Regions from separate parts of the Streptomyces sp. NTD91 genome, predicted to be linked through region 1. Evidence: riboswitches for the same ligand, from Rfam matches in the RefSeq annotation. Region 1 holds a riboswitch; each other region holds the start of a gene.
What was found. A riboswitch is a leader RNA that binds a small molecule or an ion and turns the genes downstream of it on or off. The one in region 1 is predicted to bind cyclic di-AMP.
Positions count from the first base shown of each region.

Region 2: linked by a shared signal. The riboswitch ahead of AC5WRT_RS00435 (transglycosylase family protein) and the one ahead of AC5WRT_RS10860 (C40 family peptidase) in region 1 are both predicted to bind cyclic di-AMP.
Region 3: linked by a shared signal. The riboswitch ahead of AC5WRT_RS21445 (M23 family metallopeptidase) and the one ahead of AC5WRT_RS10860 (C40 family peptidase) in region 1 are both predicted to bind cyclic di-AMP.
Region 4: linked by a shared signal. The riboswitch ahead of AC5WRT_RS25550 (transglycosylase SLT domain-containing protein) and the one ahead of AC5WRT_RS10860 (C40 family peptidase) in region 1 are both predicted to bind cyclic di-AMP.

Region 1 covers NZ_JCAJZW010000007.1:120,820-126,484, forward strand. The annotation lists gene bioB (biotin synthase BioB) at 1-541, opposite strand, end outside; gene AC5WRT_RS10835 (8-amino-7-oxononanoate synthase) at 689-1,816, shown strand; gene AC5WRT_RS10840 (DUF397 domain-containing protein) at 1,908-2,129, opposite strand; gene AC5WRT_RS10845 (helix-turn-helix domain-containing protein) at 2,139-2,999, opposite strand; gene AC5WRT_RS10850 (ATP-binding protein) at 3,213-3,650, shown strand; gene AC5WRT_RS10855 (hypothetical protein) at 3,898-4,047, shown strand; gene AC5WRT_RS10860 (C40 family peptidase) at 4,054-4,527, opposite strand; cyclic di-AMP (ydaO/yuaA leader) riboswitch at 4,531-4,660, opposite strand; gene AC5WRT_RS10865 (hypothetical protein) at 5,123-5,428, opposite strand; gene AC5WRT_RS10870 (ATP-dependent Clp protease proteolytic subunit) at 5,436-5,665, opposite strand, start outside.
Region 2 covers NZ_JCAJZW010000001.1:95,478-101,142, forward strand. The annotation lists gene eno (phosphopyruvate hydratase) at 1-1,192, opposite strand, end outside; gene AC5WRT_RS00435 (transglycosylase family protein) at 1,541-2,227, opposite strand; cyclic di-AMP (ydaO/yuaA leader) riboswitch at 2,232-2,404, opposite strand; gene AC5WRT_RS00440 (transglycosylase family protein) at 2,582-3,661, opposite strand; gene AC5WRT_RS00445 (cytochrome P450 family protein) at 3,829-5,061, opposite strand; gene AC5WRT_RS00450 (nucleoside triphosphate pyrophosphohydrolase) at 5,196-5,665, opposite strand, start outside.
Region 3 covers NZ_JCAJZW010000020.1:115,841-121,505, reverse strand. The annotation lists gene AC5WRT_RS21460 (bifunctional acetate--CoA ligase family protein/GNAT family N-acetyltransferase) at 1-736, opposite strand, end outside; gene AC5WRT_RS21455 (HPr family phosphocarrier protein) at 914-1,195, shown strand; gene AC5WRT_RS21450 (GntR family transcriptional regulator) at 1,344-2,030, opposite strand; gene AC5WRT_RS21445 (M23 family metallopeptidase) at 2,229-2,975, opposite strand; cyclic di-AMP (ydaO/yuaA leader) riboswitch at 2,988-3,147, opposite strand; gene AC5WRT_RS21440 (M16 family metallopeptidase) at 3,357-4,745, opposite strand; gene AC5WRT_RS21435 (M16 family metallopeptidase) at 4,742-5,665, opposite strand, start outside.
Region 4 covers NZ_JCAJZW010000028.1:7,401-13,065, forward strand. The annotation lists gene AC5WRT_RS25540 (LolA family protein) at 1-1,017, opposite strand, end outside; gene AC5WRT_RS25545 (polyprenyl synthetase family protein) at 1,393-2,403, opposite strand; cyclic di-AMP (ydaO/yuaA leader) riboswitch at 3,017-3,192, shown strand; gene AC5WRT_RS25550 (transglycosylase SLT domain-containing protein) at 3,196-3,684, shown strand; gene AC5WRT_RS25555 (HAD family hydrolase) at 3,905-4,717, opposite strand; gene AC5WRT_RS25560 (FAD-dependent oxidoreductase) at 4,855-5,665, opposite strand, start outside.

The DNA of each region.
Region 1 (5,665 bases):
TGGTGGTGATGTCGCCGTACGTGGACTCGGAGGTGTTGAGATTGTGGTTGTAGGCGTCCGCGCCCGCCTCGCGCAGCCGCTCGGCCTGGCCGTCGGAGAGCAGGCCGAGGCAGGCGCACACCTCGACGTGCTCGTTCTGCTCCTTGATGGTGCGGATGGTCTCCGAGACGCGGTCCACGTCCCGGTCGGTCGGGCCGCGTCCGCTGGCCACCAGGCAGACCCGCTTGGCGCCGCCCGCCAGACCCGCGGCGGCCGCCGCGGAGGCCTCGTCGGGCTTGAGCCAGGTGTACTTCAGGATGCCGGCCTTCGAGCCGAGCCGCTGGGAACAGTACGAGCAGTCCTCAGGGCACAGGCCCGACTTGAGGTTCACCAGATAGTTGAGTTTCACCCGTCGTCCGAACCAGTGCCGGCGCACCTTGCCGGCCGCGGCCACCACATCGAGCAGGTCGTCGTCGGAGGTGGCCAGAACGGCGAGCGCTTCCTCGCGGGTCGGCAGCTCGCGCCGAAGCCCCTTGTCCACCAGCGTGTTCAGCAGGTCCATGAGGTCCGATCCTGTCCTACCGGACCGCTCCGGGCCAAGGAGAGTTTGCACAACGGAGACGGTTCACCGTGTGGGTATTGCCACACCTCGGGTGACCCGTCGTGCCGCTAAGGTCTGTCCGCTACCTACAAAAGCACCGGAGGACCCATGGCGTTCGGCTGGATCGACGAGCAGGCCGAGGCGCGCCGCCGCGCCGGACTCGTGCGCACCCTGCGCCCGCGCCCCGCCGACTCGCCGCTGCTGGATCTGGCGAGCAACGACTACCTGGGCCTCGCCCACCACCCCGAGATCACCGAGGCCGCGGCCGCCGCCGCCCGGACCTGGGGCGGCGGCTCCACCGGCTCCCGGCTGGTCACCGGCACCACCGAACTGCACAGCGAGCTGGAACGCGAGCTGGCCGCCTTCTGCGGCTTCGAGGCGGCCCTGGTCTTCTCCTCCGGTTACGCCGCCAACCTGGCCGCGGTCACCGCGCTCGGCCCGCACGGCTCCTTGATCGTCTCCGACGCCGGCAACCACGCCTCCCTCATCGACGGCTGCAGGCTGGCCCGGGGCGAGCGGCAGGTCGTCGGGCACGCCGACCCGGAGGCGGTGCGCAAGGCGCTCGCCACCCACCAGGGGCCGGCCGTCGTCGTCTCGGACACCGTGTTCTCGGTCGACGGGGACGAGGCGCCACTGGCCGCGCTGGCCGCGGCGTGCCGGGAGCACGGCGCGGGTCTGGTCGTGGACGACGCACACGGGCTCGGGGTGCTGGGCGACGGCGGCAGGGGAGCGCCGTACGCGGCCGGGCTGGCCGGCGCCGCGGACGTGGTGGTCACGGCCACTCTCTCCAAGTCCCTGGGCAGTCAGGGCGGGGTGGTGCTCGGGCCGCGGCGGGTGATCGAGCACCTCGTCAACGCCGCCCGGACGTTCATCTTCGACACGGGGCTGGCACCCGCGGCGGCCGGCGCCGCGCTCGCTGCGCTGCGGCTGCTCGTCCGCGAACCCGAGCGCGCGGCGCGCGCCGGCGCGGTGGCCACGGAACTGCACGCACGGCTGACCGCCGCGGGTCTGGAAGCGGTGCCTCCGGACGCCGCGGTGGTCTCCGTGCGAGCCGCGTCCCCGGAACAGGCGGTGCGCTGGGCGGCCGACTGCCGGACCGCCGGTCTGGCCGTGGGCTGCTTCCGTCCTCCTTCCGTGCCCGACGGCATTTCACGGCTGCGGTTGACCGCCCGTGCGGACCTGTCCGGGGCCGAGATCGAACGCGCTGTACGAGTGATCGTCGAAACGCGACCATGAGTCGGCGTGACACGGCCGTGCTTCGCGTATGGATGATGGCGTGTGAGGGGTCCTGGGGTCGCTTCCGAGCACGTGTGCGATCGGGGGCGGTTCAGAGGGCGGTCAGGAAACCGGCCCAGCTGTCGGTGGAGAAGAGCAGCGCGGGTCCGGCCGGGCGCTTGGAGTCGCGCACGGCGAGCAGCCCGGCCCCGGGGCCGGAGCGCGGCCGGGCCGTCTCCACGCAGTTGTTGGCTCCCGTGCTGTAGCTGCTGCGCAGCCAGCGCACGTCGTGCAGGTCGGTACTGGCAGGGACGTTCCGAGGCAGGGCTGACATGGTGCCTCCTTACGCGCCGTCACCTATCCCGGCGATGTAATCCAACGTGTCCTCGGGTGAAAGGGCGTGCATCCGAAGGGTGTCGAAGGCCTCCGAGTAGGCCATGAGGTCTTCTTTCCGCTCCAGGTAGAGGCTACTCGTCAACTGGTCAAGAACAACCACGTCCAGATCGGAAGTGCTCGGAAATGAGAAAATAACGAAAGGCCCGGTGAGGCCGACATGCGCCCCGGCGTCGAACGGCAGTACCTGGAGACGGACTTGGGGAAGCCGGGCCGCCTCCGTCAGCCGCTCCAGCTGCCGGGCCATCACCTCGGGGCCGCCGACCTCGCGCCGCAGCACCGCCTCGTCCAGCACCGCGCTCAGCACCAGCGGGGGGTCGGCGCGCAGCACGTCCTGCCGGGCCAGCCGCACCTCCACCAGCGCGTCCAGGCCCTCCTCGTCCAGGTTCTTCACGGCCGCCCGGGTCACCGCGCGGGCGTACTCGGGGGTCTGCAGCAGGCCGGGCACGACCGTGGTCTCCAGGGTGCGCATCGCGCTCGCCTGCGACTCCAGGCTGATGAAGTCCCGGTACGTGGGCGGCAGCACCCCGCGGTAGGCGTGCCACCAGCGGTGCCGGCCGCCGGTGTCGTCGGAGCCCGCCAGCATCAGCAGAAGCTCGCGCAGTTGTCCGTCGTACACCTCGTAGGCGTCGAGGAGTAACCGCACATCCGCTGGTTTCACGCCGCTGGCACCGGTCTCGATACGACTGACCTTCGACTGGTGCCAGCCGACCAGCCGAGCCGCCTCACCGCTCGTGAGCCCGGCACCGGTACGCAGCGTGCGCAGTTCGGCACCCAGTTTGCGGCGGCGCACTGCCGGCCCGTTCTGCATGGGCTCCTCCTTACTCCTTCCGGACCGCCCGGATACGGTCTCGCGTAGGAGAGTTCACCGCTTCGAGCGACAGATATATGCATATCTTGGTGGATCGCTCCCCGTGACCGGCCCGGTGGTGGCAGGCTGACGAGCAAGCACCAGTCCGGGACCGTACTCGAACCATCCGCGCCGTGTCGGACTGCGGGCCCGTGGGAAAGGGACGACGTCGCCATGGCAGACCATCTGGAAGCATCCGTCACTCTGCCGAGCGATCCCGCCTCGGTCTCCGCGGCCCGCACGTATGTCGTGGGCACGCTCGCGGAGTGGGGCCTGCCGTCGGACACCGAGGTGGCCGACACAGTGCGACTCATCGTCTCCGAACTCGCCACGAACGCCGTACAGCACACCTTCGGTCAATCACCCACCTTCACGGTCGACATCGCCCTGGACTGCGACGAACACCTCCGCATCGGCGTGACGGACAGTCACCCGCGCTTCCCGAAGAGACTGCCCGCCGCCGTCCAGCAGGACAACGGGCGCGGCATGGTCATCATCCGCTGGCTCACCGCGGAGTGCGGCGGCAGGCTCCGTGTCCGCCCCACCCGTGAGGGCGGCAAGACGGTCTCCATCGAACTCCCCTGGATCGTCCCGGCGGAACGGTCCCACTAGGGCGTGTTTGGAAAGTGGCGTCGTCCGCCCGGAGGGCGGGGTCCGCGGCGTCTGGTGCGGTGCATCGCAAGGCGGAGGGTCGTCCTCGTACCGGGCGTACGTGGACGATCCCGACAACGCGGCGAGGTGCCGTGCCAGGCGTCGCGGACCAGACGGGACTTTCGAAACACGCCCTAGCCGGCCGACACGGCAACGGCAGCCTTCGGGCCGGGCCGGACGGGAGGTGTTGTTCTGGGGGAGGGCCGGTGTGGCGCCTGCGTGCTCCGTCGCCGTGCGCGCACACCGGGTCGGCTGCGCGCGCCGCCGGCCCCGGGCCGCCCGTGGGCTCCAGGCGGGCACCGGGGTGGCGCCGACGGTGCGCGGAGCGGCCCTGCTGCTGGAGCCGCTCCGGACCTGACAGGGGTCAGCTGACCCGGCCGTACCAGACGCTCCTGGTCCAGATCTTCTGGAGCCTCACCACGTCCCCGGTCCTCGGCGCGTGCCAGATCTTCCCGTGCCCGGCGTAGATGCCGACGTGGTAGACGTACGAGCCCGAGTGGAAGAACACCAGGTCACCGGCCCTGCGGCTGCCGGCGGAGATGTGGTGCGTCTTGTTGTACTGCGCGGCTGCGGTACGCGGCAGGCTCTTGCCCGCCTTCTTGAACGAGTAGAGCGTCAGCCCCGAGCAGTCGAACCTGCGCGGCCCGGTGGCCCCGTACTGGTACGGCGCCCCCTTCTTGGAGGCCGCGACCTGCAATGCCTTCGTCGCGAGGGTCGCTGCCGAGGCATCCGTGGCGAGGCCGGGGACCGCGATCGAGCCGCCGACGGCGGCGAGGGTGAGGGCCGAGGCCGTGCCGGCCCGGGCCATGAGCGACGGGACACGATTGAGCGCAGTCATGCGCAACCCTTCGTCAGCCGCCTGTGAAGGATGACCTGTCGGATTCGGGCTGGCGAAGTTGCCCGGCCGCGTTGCCGCGGCTTCACCCCAAGGGCTGCTCGTAACCTCCGCCCGGCTGCGGCGCACAGAGGGTTCTGTGACGCGCAGACGAACATCCGTTCCGGCGACCCGTCTTGCCTGGGTCCTCCACTCCTGCCGATCCACTCCTGTCGACCGGTCATCCGGGCGGCGGCAGGACTCGGCGTCCGCCCGGACCGCCCCGCCGCGGTGGCGGGGGCTTGTCGTCGGACGGGATCTTCGCCCACACCGGTCCGAAAATCCCAATGCATCCGGGAATTTGTGGCGTTGCTCACCACTCGCCCGTTCGGGTGGACCGGGCGATGTCGGACACCACGTCAGATCGCGGACGTAGCCCCGGACCTGGGACGATGCGCTTTCCCGCGAACTTCGGACCGGCGTGGAGCGCAAGTCGGGAGGCCCGGAGAACGAGGCGGATATACACCGGTCGGCGGTACGTCGTTCGGGCCGTTTCAACTCCCGTCCGGGCGGCACCCGTCGACACCCGGGTCCCGTCCGGCCGGGTCGGGCGTCCGGATCAGCCGCCGCCGTCCGGCGGGAGCGCGACGCGCGCGGTCCGGCGTTCACCGTCCAGCACCCGCAAAGCCCGTGCCAGCGTGTCCCCGTACAGCTCCGTCTCGCCCCGCCGGTGCATCAGCGCGAGGGCGTCACGCAGCTCTGCCGCCTTGCGCACCAGGGCCTGGGCCGCACGCAGTCCGCGATAGGTGTCGCCACCGTGCGCGGGATTGACCCGGCCCAGCAGGTCGGCGGCCTCCAGGTAACGGTCGATCAGGTCGCCCTCGGCGCGCGTGAGTGCGGGCAACGGCGGCAGGTCCGGAAGCATCGGCGGCTCACCTCGCGTCCGCTGCACCCGGGGTGCTCCGCCGGGTGGGCACGATGGCGTCCACCAGGCCGTAGGCCACCGCCGCGGGGGCGTCCAGGACGAGGTCCCGCTCCAGGTCGCGGTGGACCTGCTCGGCCCTGCGCCCGGTGTGCCGTACCAGCATCTCCTCCGTCAGCGCGCGGATCCGGGCCAGTTCCTCGGCCTGGATGAGCAGGTCGCTCGGCTGGCCCTGCACCG
Region 2 (5,665 bases), on a different contig from region 1:
CGCGCTCGGAGCGGGCCGGGGCGCCGGTCTTGATCTGACCGCAGTTGGTGGCGACGGCGAGGTCGGCGATGGTGACGTCCTCGGTCTCGCCGGAGCGGTGGGACATCATGCACTTGTAGCCGTTGCGCTGGGCCAGCTCGACGGCGTCCAGGGTCTCGGTCAGCGAGCCGATCTGGTTCACCTTGACCAGCAGGGCGTTGGCGGTGCCCTCCTCGATGCCGCGGGCCAGGCGCTCCGGGTTGGTCACGAACAGGTCGTCGCCGACGAGCTGGACCTTGTCACCGAGCTTGTCGGTGATGACCTTCCAGCCGGCCCAGTCGTCCTCGAACAGCGGGTCCTCGATGGAGACCAGCGGGTAGGCGGCGACGAGCTCCTCGTAGTACTCGGTCATCTCGGCGGCCGAGCGGGACTTGCCCTCGAACTCGTACTTGCCGTCCTTGTAGAACTCGGACGCGGCGACGTCGAGCGCGAGCGCGATCTGCTCGCCCGGGACGTAGCCGGCCTGCTTGACGGCCTCGAGGATGAGGTCCAGGGCGGCGCGGTTGGACTCCAGGTTCGGGGCGAAGCCGCCCTCGTCGCCGAGGCCGGTGGCCAGGCCCTTGCTCTTCAGGACCTTCTTCAGCGTGTGGTAGACCTCGGCACCCCAGCGCAGGGCCTCGGAGAAGGACTCCGCGCCGATCGGGGCGATCATGAACTCCTGGATGTCCACGTTGGAGTCCGCGTGCGAGCCGCCGTTGAGGATGTTCATCATCGGCACCGGCAGCAGGTGCGCGTTGGGACCACCCAGGTAGCGGAAGAGGGGGAGGTCGGACGCCTCGGAGGCGGCGTGGGCGACGGCGAGGGAGACGCCGAGGATGGCGTTGGCGCCGAGGGAGCCCTTGTTGTCGGTGGCGTCCAGGTCGAACATGGCCTGGTCGATCAGCCGCTGCTCGGTGGCGTCGTAGCCGACCAGCTCCGGGCCGATCTGCTCGATGACGGCGAGGACGGCCTTCTCGACACCCTTGCCCTGGTAGCGGTTGGGGTCACCGTCGCGCAGCTCGATGGCCTCGAAGGCGCCCGTCGAGGCGCCGGACGGGACGGCGGCACGACCCGTGCTGCCGTCGTCGAGGCCGACCTCGACCTCGACCGTGGGGTTGCCTCGGGAGTCCAGGATTTCCCGGGCTACGACGACGTCGATGGACGGCACGAGCATCTCCTTCTTGGGATGTGACGCTGGAAGTGCGGGGCGTGTGCCTTGCGGCTGCGCCGTGCGACTAGAGCCTAACCGTCCCCGGGGCGCCGGCCACCGACCGACCGTCCCGTGGACAGGAGGGACACGCAGACGGTACCCATTGTTCACCGCCGGAACAAAGGGGGTGCGGAAGAAAAGCGGGGAACGGCCGGGCAAAGAAAAGCCCCGCCCCGGCGCGTACGGGGGAACACGCGCCGGGGCGGGGAGCCCGTGGGGAGGGGGGTGGCCCTCACGAGGCCTCCCGTGCGGGGCGGCGGCTGTGAGGGCGCCGTGGGCCCGGCCGGAGAGCCGGGTGTCACTCCCCGGCTGTCACTTGAGGTGCAGCTGCTGGCCCGGGTAGATGAGGTCGGCGTTCTTCACGATGTCCTTGTTCAGCTGGAACAGCTTCTGCCAGCCGCCCTGCACGCCGTGCTTGGCGGCGATGGAGCTGAGGGTGTCGCCCTTGACGACCTTGTACTCGCCGTCACCCTTCTTGACCTTCGTGCCGGTCGCGGTGGTGACGGTCTTGTTCGCCGACGGGGCCGTGCGCGTGGTGGAACGGGTGGCGGCCTGCTGGCCGGTGGAGCGGGTGGTGGTGCCGCTCGAGGACTTCGTGGAGGCCGCGGGAGCGGAGCCGTTGTACGGAGTGCTCGACAGGCCGGTGCCGCAGACCGGCCAGGCGCCCTTGCCCTGACCCGCGAGGACCTTCTCGGCGACGGCTATCTGCTGCGCCTTGCCGGCCAGGTCGGCGCGCGGGGCGTAGGCGGTGCCGCCGTAGGCGGCCCAGGTGGAGTTGGTGAACTGCAGGCCGCCGTAGAAGCCGTTGCCCGTGTTGATGGACCAGTTGCCGCCGGACTCGCACTGGGCGACGGCGTCCCACTGGGAGGCGGTGGCGGCGGAGGCGTTGCCCGCCGCCATCAGCGGGGCGGCGACGGCGGCGCCGGTGACACCGGCGAGAGCGACGACGCGGACGGCCTTGGACGGGCGGCGGTGCTTGCCCTTGGCGGAAAACAGCATGGATCGATCCCCTCACCGACGCCTGCGAGGTGAGCTGTCGGGTTCGGGCCGGTTGAGTTGCCCGGCCGCACACCCGCTTGCGCGAGGTGCGGCTTCACCCCTAGCCGGTCCAGACTGAACTGCTGGGCGCGGCACTTACCTTGGGTCCCCCGCTCCTGCCTACGGCGCTTGACGCGACGACTGTTCCCGGGCAACCGCTGGCAGGATTCGGCGTGTGCGACTGCCGGGGCTCGTGGTGACGAGCGGTCCTGACCGTAGACATGCCGTCGGCGGAATTTCAAAGACGATCAGGGCTTCTGAGACTCATCCCACACTTTCGCCAAACCGGACATCACTGATCAAGTAGGGCGTCAACTAGTCCTGTTCCGCGCCCTTTTCGCCGTCGATTTTCAGGGTCTGACCGGCGGCGATGCGGTCCGGGTCGGCACCGATGACCTTCTTGTTGCTCTCGTAGAGCGCGTGCCAGCCGCCGTCGACACCGAGCGAGTCGGCGATGGAGGCGAGGGAGTCGCCCTCGCGGACGGTGTACGTGTCCGGTCCGTGGCCGGCGTGACGGCCGGAAGAGGCGTCGCCCTGACCGTTTGTCACGCTTTCGTCCGCACTCGCGCCACGGTGACGTCCGCCACTGCCGAGCGCTCCGGTGTCGACCAGGCTCCAAGAACCGGCACTCTGCTGGTAATTGTCCGAGTTGTCAGCACCGGGCATCGCGGTGGAAGACCCGGCGCCCCCCTCTGAGCTTCCGTCGCCCTGCGAGGCGGACTCGTGAGTTTTGTCCGGCTTGGGGGTACTGGTTCCGGCGGAACCGGTCGGATCCGGGGTCCCGGTGGCATCGCCACCGGGGCTCGGGGCGGGCGTGCCGCTCGCGCCCGAGGAGGGGCTGGAGGAGTCGGAGCCGGAGGAGTCCGAGCCGGGCGCGTGGCCCGAACCGGCGCCGCTGGAGGACGAATCCGGCAGACCGGACGAGCCGGAGCCGTCCGCCGAGCCGGAGGTGTCGTTCGAACCGCCACTGCCGCCGGATGCGGAGCCGCCGACACCGGTGTCGACGTCGAGCGAAGCGGAGTGGGAGGTCAGCCCGGCGGTCAGCGCGCACATGGCCCACGGCGCGGTGCCCCGGTCGGCGAGGATCTTCTCGGCGACGGCTATCTGCTGGTTGCGGCTGGCCTGGTCCGCACTCGCGGCGTACTGCGTGCCGCCGTACTTGTCCCAGTCCTCCTGCGAGATCTGCAGACCGCCGTAGTAGCCGTTCCCGGTGTCCGCGCTCCAGGATCCGCCGCTCTCGCACTCGGCGACCTTGTCCCACGTGGTGCCGTCGGCAGCGTTGGCGCTCGCGGCGCCGAGCAGCGGGATGGCGATGGCGGAGCCGGTCACTCCGGCCGCGACGAGGAGGGCCGGAGCCTGACGGGGGCGACGGTGACGACCGTTCCCGGAGAGCATGCGGAAGCCTTTCGTGCGACTGCGGAACCGGCGCGGCGAACAGTGCCCTCGCCACGCTGATGGGTGAACGTAGCGCCAGACGATCACTTGTCACAAGTTAATGCCGCGTAGATCACGTGAAGATCACATAATTGAACGTCCGTCACTTTTACCCGCACGGAGTGTGTTCAGGCGGTGGGTGTGAACTCCACGGGGAGGGTGCGCAGGCCCCGCATGATGAGCCCGCCGCGCCACCGCAGGTCGGCCGGATCGGCGCCGAGCCGCAGGTCGGGAAGGCGGGTGAGCAGGGTGGCCAGCGCGGTCCGGGCCTCCAGCCGGGCGAGCGGCGCGCCGAGGCAGTAGTGGATGCCGTGGCCGTAGCCGAGGTGCTGGTTGTCGCGGCGGGCGAGATCCAGCACATCGGGGTCGGCGAACCGCTCCGGATCCCGGTCCGCAGCCGCGAGCACCACGAGCACCGGGTCGCCCGGCGCGATGTCCTGTCCGCCGACGGTGAGCGGCTCGGTGGCGAACCGCCAGGTGGCCAGCTCCACCGGCCCGTCGTAGCGCAGCAGCTCCTCCACTGCGGTCTCCAGCAGGCCGCTTTCCCCCTCGGCCAGGGAGGCCTGGAGCCGCTCGCGCTCCCCGTGGTGGGTGAGCAGGGCGTAGGTGCCGTTGCCGATGAGGTTGACGGTCGTCTCGAAGCCGGCGAACAGCAGGATGAAGGCCATCGCCGCGGCCTCGTTCTCGGTGAGGTGCTCGCCGTGGTCGGAGGCGCGGATGAGACCGGAGATGAGGTCCTCACCGGGCGCGGGCTCAACGGGCAGCGCCTCGCGCTTCTTGTGGATCAGCTCGGCGAGGTAGCCGCGCATCTTCTTCACGGACCGCGCGACCCCGCCCCTCGGCCCTCCGCCGTGCCGGATCATCATTCCCGCCCAGTCCCGGAAGTCGTCCTGGTCCTCGCGAGGGACGCCGAGCAGGTCGCAGATGGCGTAGATGGGCAGCGGGAAGGCGAACTCGTGGATGAGGTCGACGGAGCCCTCCCCGGCGAACCGGTCGATGAGACGGTCGGTCAGCTCCTGCACGCGCGGCCCGAACTCGGCGACCCGGCGGGGTGTGAACGCCTTGCTGACCAGCCTTCTGAGCCGGGTGTGGTCCGGCGGATCGATGTTCAGCAGATGCGTCATCAACTCCGCCTTGCGCTCGCCCGGGATGCCGGTCCTGCCCTTGGCGTGCGCGGGCTCGTCGTGATGCGCCGGGTTCTTGCTCAGCCGCTGGTCGGCGAGGGCCTGCTTGGCATCTCCGTACCGCGTGACCAACCAGGCCTCCACCCCACTGGGCAACCGCGTCCGGTGCACCGGCGCGTGCTCACGCAGCCAGGCGTAGGCGGGATAGGGGTCGGTGGCGAACTCCCAGGTGAACAGGGCGGGTACGGGACCTCCGGCGGAGCCCTCGGCGAGGGCCGGGGAGGGGCCGGGGGGCGGGTCCCCGGCCGGTGCCGGGGCGGAGCCGAGGGCCGAGCCCTCGGCAGGGCTCGGGTGGGGGTGGGGCCGGTCGGTCACGGGTCGACCGTATCCGGGGCTTCGTGGCCCTCCGCGTCACGGTGGCCGGTGCGGGTGCGGTGTATCGCCCCGGGGGCGACTCCCTCCGCCTCACGGATGGCGTCCCGGTACGCCCGTGCCGCCGCGCGCAGGGCCGCCTCCGGGTCCACGCCCTCCGCATCGGCGCGGGCCGCCAGGGCCAGCAGCCGGTAGCCGACGCCCTCGCCCTGCGGCAGCGGCACGTCCAGGCCCGCCGTACGCGCGCGGGAGACGAGCTTGGCGGCGAGGGCCAGGCCGGGCTGGCCGAGCGGGACGCCCTCGGTCACCGACGCGCGCCGCTTCTCCTCGGCCTTGGTGCGCAGCCAGTGCTCCTTGACGTCGTCCGGCGTCTCCGCCTTCTCGTCCCCGAAGACGTGCGGGTGCCGGTGGACCAGCTTGGCGACGATGCCGCCGGCCACGTCGTCGACCGAGAACGGAGCGTCCGGAT
Region 3 (5,665 bases), on a different contig from region 1:
GGCCGCCGTAGCCGGCGTCCCTGAGGTTGCCGAGCACGCTGCGGCCGACCCCGCCTGCGGCGCGGCCGACGCCGACGACCGCCACGGAGCCGGGCCTGAGCAGCCGCCGCACCGAACGGGCCTCGGCGCGTTGCTCACGCGCGCGTTGCACCGCGAGGGAGCGGTCGGTGGGCTCGAGGTCGAACTCCAGGCGGACCACGCCGTCCTCGAAGCTGCGCTTCTGGGTGTAGCCGGCGTCCGTGAACACCTTGATCATCTTGGTGTTGGCGGGCAGCACCTCCGCGGTGAAGCGGCGGATGCCGCGCTCGCGGGCGACCGCGGCGATGTGTTCCAGCAGGGCGGAGGCGACCCCGCGGCCCTGATGGGCGTCCTGCACCAGGAAGGCGACCTCGGCCTCGTCGGCGGGTGCGGACGCCGGCGCACCGTCGGCGCCGATGCGGTCATAGCGTACGGTGGCGATGAACTCGCCGCCGATGGTGGCCGCGAGTCCCACCCGGTCCACAAAGTCGTGGTGCGTGAAGCGGTGGACGTCCTTGGCGGAGAGCCTGGGGTACGGCGCGAAGAAGCGGTAGTACTTCGACTCGTCCGAGACCTGCTCGTAGAAGCTGACCAGGCGGTCGGCGTCATCAACGGTGATGGGCCTGATGCGTGCGGTGCCACCGTCGCGCAGCACCACGTCCGCCTCCCAGTGAGCGGGGTACTGGTGCCGGTCCTTCCGGTCCGCCGAGGTCTGCATGGGCCCCAGAGTACGGCTCGCGTCCGACAACGGCGCAGGGCAGTCTGTGGAGGACGACACGTCGGACCGAGGCCGCGGTCCGACGGTGCCCCGGGAAGGACGCGGGTCCGATCCGGGCATGCTTCACGATGTGGGAAACTGGTCTAGACAACCCTGAAGACTGAAGGGCAGCAACACATGGCTGAGCGCCGCGTCAACGTCGGCTGGGCCGAGGGCCTCCACGCCCGCCCCGCCTCCATCTTCGTCCGAGCCGCCACGGCCGCAGGCGTCCCGGTGACGATCGCCAAGGCTGACGGCACCCCCGTCAACGCGGCCTCCATGCTGGCTGTCCTGGGTCTGGGCGCCCAGGGCGGCGAGGAGATCGTCCTGGCCTCCGACGCCGAGGGTGCGGACGCCGCCCTGGACCGTCTGGCCAAGCTGGTCTCCGAGGGCCTCGAGGAACTGCCCGAGACGGTCTGAAGTCCAGCGCGCCGATGACCGAAGCCGCGTCGCCCTTTCCGGGGCGGCGCGGCTCCGCCCTTTTCTGGGCACATTGCGCACACACCTGAATTCGCGCAGCGGAAATACACCACCACCGAATTACTCTTCTTTGTATACGGCGTCCGTGTTAATGCCGGAGGCCCGACATGTTTACGGCGTGTTGCGAAGTCCTCACACGCTCCGCGGCCCGGGGAAAACGCAGCCGGTGCGCGGCCGTCGTGCGCTCGGTGTGCAGCGCCGTGAGCGCCCGCGCGCGTTCGCCGTCGCCGCGCGCCACCGCGTCGACGATGGCGCCGTGCTCCGCCCAGGCGTCCACGGGGCTGGCCGGCGCCTCCACCGCGTACATCCAGGCGATCTTGTGCCGCAACTGGGTGAGCATCGCGGTCAGCGAGGGGCTGCCGCAGGCCTGGGCGAGCGTCTCGTGGAACCAGCCGCCCAGCGAGCGCAGATCCTCGCTGTTGCCCCTCCTCGCCCGCTCCTGCCCCAGCCTGACCAGGCCGCGCAGCACCTTCAGATGGGCGTCGCTGCGCCGCTGGGCGGCCCGGGCGGCCCCGAGCGGCTCCAGGAGCATCCGCATCTCCAGCAGGTCGACGGCCTCCTGCTCGGTCGGCTCGGCCACGCACGCGCCCGCATGCCGGCGCGTCACGACGAAGCCCTCGGCCTCCAGAGTGCGCAGGGCCTCCCGGACCGGGACACGCGAGACGCCGTAGCGGCGGGCCAGGACTTCCTCGGTGAGGCGGCCGCCGCGCTCGTGCACACCGGCGATGATGTCGTCCCGGATCGCCGTGCACACCGAGTGCGCCGGAATACGCATGCCCGACCTCCGCCTTAATCCCCGTGAAACGCCGACGATGGACGCCCGTTCCGTGACTCTATTCCAATGAGCCGGAATTTCCGACGGCGGGCCGGAAGCAATGGATATTTTTTGGTCAGCGGACCGGGGCGGAGCCGGTGGGAAAACGGCGAAAGCCCCGGCCGGTGGGCCGGGGCCGCGTCCGCCGTCGCCGGGGCGTCAGACGTTCACGCCGTGCTTGCGGAGGTAGGCGACGGGGTCGACGTCGGAGCCGTAGTCGGGCGTCGTACGGGCCTCGAAGTGCAGGTGCGGGCCCGTGGTGTTGCCGGTCGCGCCGGACAGGCCGATCTGCTGGCCGGGGACGACCCGCTGGCCGACCGAGACGCCGATGGACGACAGATGGCCGTACTGGGTGTACATTCCGTCGGCCATCCTGATCACGATCTGGTTGCCGTACGCGCCGCCCCAGCCGGTGGAGACGACGGTGCCGGAGCCGACCGCGTGGACGGGCGTGCCGCCTGCCGCGTGGAAGTCGATGCCGGTGTGCGAGCCGGACGACCACAGGGAACTGCTGGCCTTGTAGCCGGTGGAGACGTAGGAGTCCGCGATCGGGGCGACGAAGGTGTTCAGCAGGCGCCTGCGCTCGGCCTCGCGCGCCGCGCGCTCCCGGGCCTGCCGTTCCTGCTTCGCCTTCCTGACCGCGGCCTCCTCGGCCGCCCTCTGCTCGGCGGCCCGCTTCTGCGCGGCGGCCTGCGCGTCGATGTGCTCGGCCACGTCGTCGCTGACGGTGAGGACCGGGGTGAGGCCGGTCTGCTCCACGGTGTTCTCGGCGGCGAGCGCCGGGGAGGCGGCGAGGGCGCCGAGGACACCGGTGGTGGTGAGGGCCGCGATACCGGCCGCCTGAGCGGAGGTGCGCTTGACCCGGCCGGGCTTGCGGTGCTTCCCGGTGGCGCACGTGAACGCCATGGAGTGGCTTGTCCTTTCCTTCCCTCTCGCCTACCGGGTTAGCTGACGGGTTCGGAGCAGGAAGGTCTCCTACGGGCCCCACACCGTTCGCGCGGGCGCCCGATTCACCCCAGGGACGTGGGTCCCCGGCTCCCCTGGCTCGCGCCGTACGGGGACTCGGCGATGCTGTCCGGTGCCGCGGGTACGCGCACTGCCGACGAACAGCCCGCACGACGCTACGGAAACCCGCTTCCGAATCCCAAACGAAGCGGGGCCTTTGTTGCGCATCCCACAGGGCAGACACGCAACCTCCGCCTCAAATCGGGCATCTGAGGAAGGGAGTGGAACAGCCCGGGGCTCCGACGGTCCGCGGACCGTCGGAGCCCCGGGCGCGCATGGCGGCTACTCGGCCGCCACGACGGTCACTTCGCCGATGCCGAGCGCCTCCACCGGTGCCTTGATCCGGGAGGCGTCACCGACCAGCACCGTCACCAGGCGGTCCACCGGGAAGGCGTTCACGACGGCGGCCGTGGCCTCCACCGTGCCCGTGGCCGCGAGCCGCTGATACAGCGTCGCCTGGAAGTCGTCGGGCAGGTGCTGCTCGACCTGGTCGGCCAGCGTGCTCGCCACGGCCGCCGCGGTCTCGTACTTCAGCGGCGCCACCCCGACCAGGTTCTGCACCGCCACGTCCCGCTCGGCGTCGGTCAGGCCCTCCGCCGCGAGGGTGCGCAGCACCTTCCACAGGTCGTCCAGCGCGGGACCGGTGTTGGGGGTGTCCACGGAGCCGCTGATGGCGAGCATCGACGCACCCGTCCCGTCCGGCGCGGACCTGAGGACCTGCCCGAAGGCGCGCACCCCGTAGGTGTAGCCCTTCTCCTCACGCAGGACGCGGTCCAGTCGGGAGGTGAGGGTGCCGCCGAGGCAGTACGTGCCGAGCACCTGGGCGGGCCACACGCGGTCGTGCCGGTCGGGTCCGATCCGGCCGATGAGCAGCTGCGTCTGGACGGCGCCGGGCCGGTCCACGATGACCACGCGCCCGGTGTCGTCGGCGGTCACCGGCGGCACGGGCCGCGGCTCGCCCGAGGTGCCGGTCCAGGCGCCCAGGGTGTCGGCGAGCAGCGCGTCCAGGTCGACGCCGGTGAGGTCGCCGACCACGACCGCGGTGCCCGTGGCGGGACGTACGTGCCGGTCGTAGAAGGCGCGCACGGCAGCGGCGTCGATCTTCTCGACCGTCTCCTCGGTGCCCTGGCGGGGGCGCGACATGCGCGCGGCCGCCGGGAACAGCTCCTTGGAGAGCTCCTTGGCGGCGCGGCGCGAGGGGTTGGCCAGCTCGTGCGGGATCTCGTCCAGGCGGTTGCGGACCAGCCGCTCGACCTCGCTCTCGGCGAAGGCGGGCGCCCGCAGGGCGTCGGCGAGCAGGTCGAGGCCCTTGGCAAGGCGGGAGGCCGGGACCTCCAGGCTGAGCCGGACGCCGGGGTGGTCCGCGTGCGCGTCCAGGGTGGCGCCCGCGCGCTCCAACTCGGCGGCGAACTCCTCCGCGGAGTGCTTGTCGGTGCCCTCGGAGAAGGCCCGCGCCATGATCGTGGCGACACCGTCCAGACCGGCCGGCTCGGCGTCCAGCGGCGCGTCCAGCAGCACCTCGACGGCGACGACCTGCTGGCCGGGGCGGTGGCAGCGCAGCACGGTCAGGCCGCTGTCCAGAGCCGAGCGCTCGGGGGCCGGGAACGCCCACGGCCTGGCCTCGCCGGGCTGCGGCTGGGGGTGGAAGTCCATGGTGGCGAGCTCGGTCACTTGGCCGTCTCCTCGTTCTCGTTACCGGCCTCTACGGTCGCTTCCTGCTCCGGGTCCTCGGGGACGTCGGCGTCCGGGGCCTCCTGGGGGGCCTTCGGCTCGTACACCAGCACCGCGCGGTTGTCGGAGCGCAGGCGCGCCTTGGCGATCTCCTGGACCTCCTCGGGGGTCACCTCGAGGACGCGCTTGACGGCAGTGAGGGCGAGCTGCGGGTCGCCGAACAGGACGGCGTACCGGCACAGTTCGTCGGCGCGGCCGGCGACCGTGCCGAGCCGGTCCAGCCACTCGCGCTCCAACTGGGCCTGGGCGCGCTCCATTTCCTCGGGCGTGGGGCCCTCCTCGGCGAACCGGGCCAGTTCCTCGTCGATGGCGGCCTCGATGACCGGTACCTCGACGTCCCCGGAGGTCTTCACGTCCAGCCAGCCCATGGAGGGCGCGCCGGCCAGGCGCAGCAGGCCGAAGCCGGCCGTGACGGCCGTACGGTCGCGGCGGACCAGCCGGTTGTAGAGGCGGGAGGACTCGCCACCGCCGAGGACGGTCAGGGCGAGGTCGGCGGCGTCGCACGCGCGTGTGCCGTCGTGCGGGAGGCGGTAGGCGGCCATCAGGGCGCGCGCCGGGACCTCCTCGACGACGACCTCGCGCTTCTGCTCGCCGATGACCTCCGGCAGGGAACCGTCGCGGGGGGCGGGCTTGCCGTCGTGGGAGGGGATCGACCCGAAGTACTTCTCGATCCAGGCGAGGGTCTGCTCGGGGTCGATGTCGCCGACCACGGAGAGCACCGCGTTGTTCGGCGCGTAGTAGGTGCGGAAGAACCGGCGGGCGTCCTCCAGGGTGGCCGCGTCCAGGTCCGCCATGGAGCCGATCGGCGTGTGGTGGTAGGGGTGGCCCGCCGGGTACGACAGGGCGGTCAGCTTCTCGAA
Region 4 (5,665 bases), on a different contig from region 1:
GTCGAAGGTGGCGATGGACGTCCAGCCCCTGCCGAGGACCTCGGAGCCGTTCGTTCCCTTGCCGAGGACCTCGGAGCCGTGCATTCCCTTGCCGAGGACCTTGCCGGACGCACGCTCGTGCTTCCCGGCCTCCGCACCCTGCTTCTGCTCCGTCACCTTCGCGCCCTTGGGCGGGGTGAAGTCGAAGGTGGAGGCGGCCGGCTTCGCGAAGGAGACCTGGGCGAAGCCCACGTCGAGGACGGCGGTGCCGCCGCTCTTCGGGGTGAGGGTGAACTTCAGCGGCATGCCGGTCCTGGAGTCGACGGCGATGCTGATCGCGCCGACGGTGGTGCCGGACTGCCGGGGCTTGATCAGCAGTTTGTAGGCGTCGCGGCCGGCGACCCGCTCGGTGCCGTCGACGGTGACGGACGTGGTGCCGTCCACCGACTTCAGCGCCTGGTCGGCGAAGTCCTTCGGCGTGGCCGGGGGCTCGGCCCGGTGCTCCTTGCCGGAGTCGGCCGAGGTGGTGTGGTAGACCTCGTTGCTCTTGCTGTCGTAGCCCCACACGTTCTTGCCGTTGTGGATGAGGCTGTACTCGGAGCCGCTCTCCAGCAGCGACAGCTTCTGCTTCTCCGGGCCGTCGGCGGCGACGCGCAGGGTGTGCGTGCCGGAGACCAGCTCGGTGAGCTTGGACTGCGGGTCGGCGGAGGAGCCGTCGCCGGAGCCCTTGGTGGCGCCGGAAGCCAGGCTGTTCTCCAGGCCACCGAGGTCGGGCAGGCCGAGGTCGGTGTCGATCCGCACGGTCCCGGACATCTGCTGCACGTCCGACTTGGCGATCTTCTCGATGAGCTGCTGCGCGGTGATCCTGGGCAGGTCGGGGTCGCCGGAGGCGGCGAGCGCCGGGACCAGACCGATCGTGGCCGCTGCCACGCCCACCACCGCGACCGGGACCGCGTAGCGGGCGGCCTTGCGGCGGCCGGCGTGCGCGTCCTCGTCCCGCGTGGCGTCCACTGCGTCGTCGGATTCGTACGGTGCCATGTCTGCCTTACCTCCGTCGTCGGCGGCGGCTGTCCTCATGCTGGTCCACCTGAGCCGCCATTCTCACCCGAATCGGTGAGGAGTGGTGATTTCCGTGGTTTCCATCTCACCAAATCGGCCGTGAGGAAGCGTCAGACCTCGGAGCCAACTCCGTGTACTCCTGCGGTATGACACGCAGAGGGAACCGGCTCCGCCGACCCGTAGGGGTCTCACCGGAACGGAGGGGGCCGTACGGGACGGGGAAGGCCGTACGGGCATGCGCAGAGGCGTACGAGGTCGCTCGGGGCGTGCCGGGGCCCGGGCCTGTGCGACAGTGGCCGGCCGCTGACGAGGCGTCGGACGGTGCGTGGCCGAAGGCCGGTGGGCGGGGCCGGGTCAGCCGGCGCGGTGGACCACCGCGTCGCACAGCTCCATCAGCGCCGCCTTCGCGTCGCACTCCCGCAGCGGGGCCAGCGCGGCGCGGGCCTCCTCCGCGTACCGGACGGTGTCCCGGCGGGCCTGTTCCAGCGCGGGGTGCGCGCGCAGCGCGGCCAGCGCCTCGGCGTGCCGGGCGTCGTCGCTGAGGTCGGAGTCCAGCAGCTCGCACAGGGCGACGTCCTCGGGCAGCCGGAGGCGGGCGGCGCGCTCGCGCAGCCGGAGCACGGGCAGCGTGGCGATGCCCTCGCGCAGGTCGGTGCCCGGGGTCTTGCCGGACTCGTGGGAGTCGGAGGCGATGTCCAGGACGTCGTCGGCGAGCTGGAAGGCGACCCCGAGCCGCTCGCCGTACTGGGTGAGCACGTCGACGACCGTCTCGTCGGCGCCCGACATCATCGCGCCGAACCGGCACGACACGGCCACCAGCGAGCCCGTCTTGCCGCCGAGCACGTCCAGGTAGTGCTCGACCGGGTCGCGGCCGTCCGTGGGGCCGGCGGTCTCCAGGATCTGGCCGGTGACCAGCCGTTCGAACGCGAGGGCCTGCACCCTGACGGCCTCGGGGCCGAGGTCCGCGAGGATCTGGGAGGCGCGGGCGAAGAGGAAGTCGCCGGTGAGGACCGCGACGGAGTTGCCCCAGCGGGTGTTGGCGCTGTCCACGCCGCGCCGCACGGCCGCCTCGTCCATGACGTCGTCGTGGTACAGCGTGGCCAGGTGCGTCAGCTCCACGACCACGGCCGACGGCACGATGCCCGGCGCATAGGGGTCGCCGAACCGGGCCGCGAGCATCACGAGCAGCGGCCGGAACCGCTTCCCGCCCGCTCGTACGAGGTGCTGCGCGGCCTCCGTGATGAACGGGACCTCGCTCTTGGTGGCCTCGAGCAAGCCTTCCTCGACAGCCGCCAATCCGGCCTGGACATCGGCTTCCAGAGCCTGGTCCCGCACGCTCAGCCCGAACGGCCCGACGACGGTCACGAGGGGTCTCCTGTCTGCTGGTGTCTGCTGGCGATCACACGGTTTGTCGATAGGTCGCTGCCATCACTCGAGTCAGCGTATCCGGTCCCTGTTCGATCGCTGATAGCGCCCACCGGTCCAGCGGGCGCTATCGGATCATGGTCGGTATGTTTTTGATCAAGTAGTAAGGACGGGCATTCATCGACTTAACAGGAACCCACGCGCTTTGTCGCGAACGACAGGCGGGCGGAGGCGACCCCGCGCACCCCCTCCGCGCCGCCGCGACCACCCACGACACCGACAGGTGCCGCGATCACTACGACAACGACGGGCACCATGCCACGGGTTCCACCGCGCGGCCGATCCACATGAATCCCCTATGCCGGATTTAGAGTACTTTGCTACTTCGTGAGTTGGGTCACGGACCGCCCCCCACCCCGGAGACCCGCCGAACGCCGTCCCTCCTTGCCCGGTAGGCCAGTTGAGATTGGCAACCGCAAAGGATCAAGTGCCTCATATAGCATTGATCAAGGTCAAATGGTGCGTTGTGTGATTCACGCACTTGTTTCCGGCATGTGCTCTCGCATACCTTCCCGGCCGTCGGGCGGACGCCGAATCCTGCCGCCGCCCGCGCACCCATCCACGGACCATTCGTACGGCAGGAGCGGGGGACCCAGGTAAGTCGCCGGACCGGTCGGCACGCACCGCACCGGTACGGCTGGGGGTGAAGCCGTGTCCCTTCCGGGCACGGCCGGGCACCTCGCCGCCCGAACCCGACAGCTCACCTCGCAGGCGTAGGAGAGGAACGTCCCCATGCCTGCTGCCGCTCGACATCGCCGCCCCTGCACCAACCGCCTCGCCCGTGTCCTCGCCCTCCTCGGTACCGGCGCCGCCGTACTCGCCCTGCCCCTCGTCGGCGCCACCAGCGCCTCGGCGGCCACCACGAGCACCACCCCGGCCGCCGGCACTCGCGCCGGGTATCCGGACAACCTCGACGGCTGGATCCGCGAGTCGCTCGCGATCATGGCCCAGAAGGGCATCCCGGGCACCTACAACGGTATTTACCGCAACATCATGCGTGAGTCCTCCGGCAACCCGAACGCCATCAACCTGTGGGACTCCAACGCCGCCGCCGGCATCCCGTCCAAGGGCCTGCTCCAGGTCATCGACCCCACCTTCCACGCGTACCACGTGGCCGGTACCGCCTCCAGTCCCTACGACCCGGTCGCCAACATCACCGCCGCCTGCAACTACGCCGCCGCACGCTACGGCTCGATCGACAACGTCAACAGCGCCTACTGACGGCCCACGGCCGCCCACGGGCCGCTCCCCGACGTCCCGCGCGTCCGGCCGTCGCCGGCCCCGCGGGCCGTCCCGGCATCGGCCGCCCGGCACGCTCCCCGAACCTGACGGACGGGGGGCGTACCGGGCGGCCGCCGGGCATCCGGCGAGCGTGCACCAGGCCATGCCGGCCTCCTCCGGACGGCCGCCTACTGATGTGCCGGTCAGTCGGTCCGCCGGGTCAGTGGACGGCAAACAGTCGTTCGAGGACCACGGCGACACCGTCGTTCTCGTTCGACAGGGTGATCTCGTCGGCCACCGCTTTGAGTTCGGGATGCGCGTTGGCCATGGCGACCCCGCGCCCCGCCCAGTCGAACATCGGGATGTCGTTGGGCATGTCGCCGAACGCCAGCGCCTCCCGCGCCGTGATCCCGAGCCGCTCGGCGGCCAGCGCGAGACCGGTCGCCTTGGTCACCCCGGACGGCTGCAGTTCCACGGTTCCCGGCCCGGACATGGTGACCGTGGCCAGCGAGCCCACCACCGTGCGCGCGGCGGCCGCCAACTCGTCGTCGGACAGGTCGGCATGGCGCAGCAGCACCTTGCTGATCGGCGCGGACCACAGGTCGTCGCGCCGGTCGACCCGCTCCGCCGGCAGGGTCGGGTGCGGCATCCGGTACCCGGGCTCGATGAGCGTGAGCCCCTCCACGCCGTCCTGGTCGACGGCCGCGTAGACCTCCCCCACCTCGGCCTCGATCTTGCCGAGCGCCGTCTCTGCCAGTTCCCGGTCCAGCCGGACCGACCACAGCAGCCGGCCGGTCCCGGCGTCGTAGACCTGTGCCCCCTGTCCGCACACCGCGAGCCCCGTGCAGCCGAGGCGCGCGAGCAGGGGCCGTACCCGCGGGACCGGGCGGCCCGTCACCACCAGGTGCCGGACACCGGCCCGCGCCACCCGCGCGAGCGCGGCGAACGACCGGTCGGAGACCGTGTCGTCGCCGCGCAACAGCGTTCCGTCCAGGTCGGTGGCGATCAGTGCGTACGCGGGGGAGGCTGCCATGATCAGAGAATACGGACACCGCGCCTCCTCGACTCACCTTGCCGTCCTGCGCACTTACGTACTGATCGGCCCCAAGTGGTGCCCGGTGGCTGCCTCATGGTGACAATGGCCCGGTTCGCGGGGCCGAAGCGCCCGCGTCAGCCGTGGGCCGCCGCCAGGTGTTTCGCCAGGCGCGGGGAGGCGAACTCCGTACCGCAGACGAAACGCATCACCGGGCCGTACGACGACGCGGCCGGCAGGCCGGTGAAGTACAGGCCGGGGACGGACGACACGAAACCGGCGCCGAGCCTCGGGGCGCCGCGGCTCACCGCGAGCCGGGTGCGCAGCCCATGGCCGAGGAAGTCCATCGCAGCGATGTCGACGCGGTAGCCGGTCGCGGCGATGACATGGTCGGCGGTGAGCCGCTCGGTGCGCCCGCCGTGGGTGCGGACGGTGAGGACGGGGTTGCCGTCCGGCGCCTCGGCGGCCACGACCCGCTCCACGTCGTGCACCTGTACGGCGCTCTCGAAGCGCTCGCGCAGCCACCAGGCGCCGAGTGGTCCGAGGACCCGGCGGACCAGGAAGTGCCGGGTGGCCTCGGGCAGGTAACGGTAGGGGTGCGGGTAGTAGCTGAAGGCCCACAGCGACCAGGCGCGGCCGAACGGGGACTCGGGACGCAGTCTCGGCTGTTCCCAGGGCGGGGCGCCGAAGGCGACCCGGCCACGGCCGCGAGCGACGACACGCACGCGTGCCCCCGCCTCGGCCGCGAGCGCCGCCGTCTCCAGCGCGGACTGGCCGGCGCCGATCACGATCAGTTCCTGGCGGGCGAAACGGCTCAGGTCGTGGTGCTGGGAGCTGTGCGAGACCGCAGCGGTGGGCGCCGGTCCGTCGGTGGCGGCTCCCGCGAGTTCCGCCGGCAGGTGCGCCAGGCCCGACAGCCCGGTGGCGACGACGACCGCGCGCGCGGTG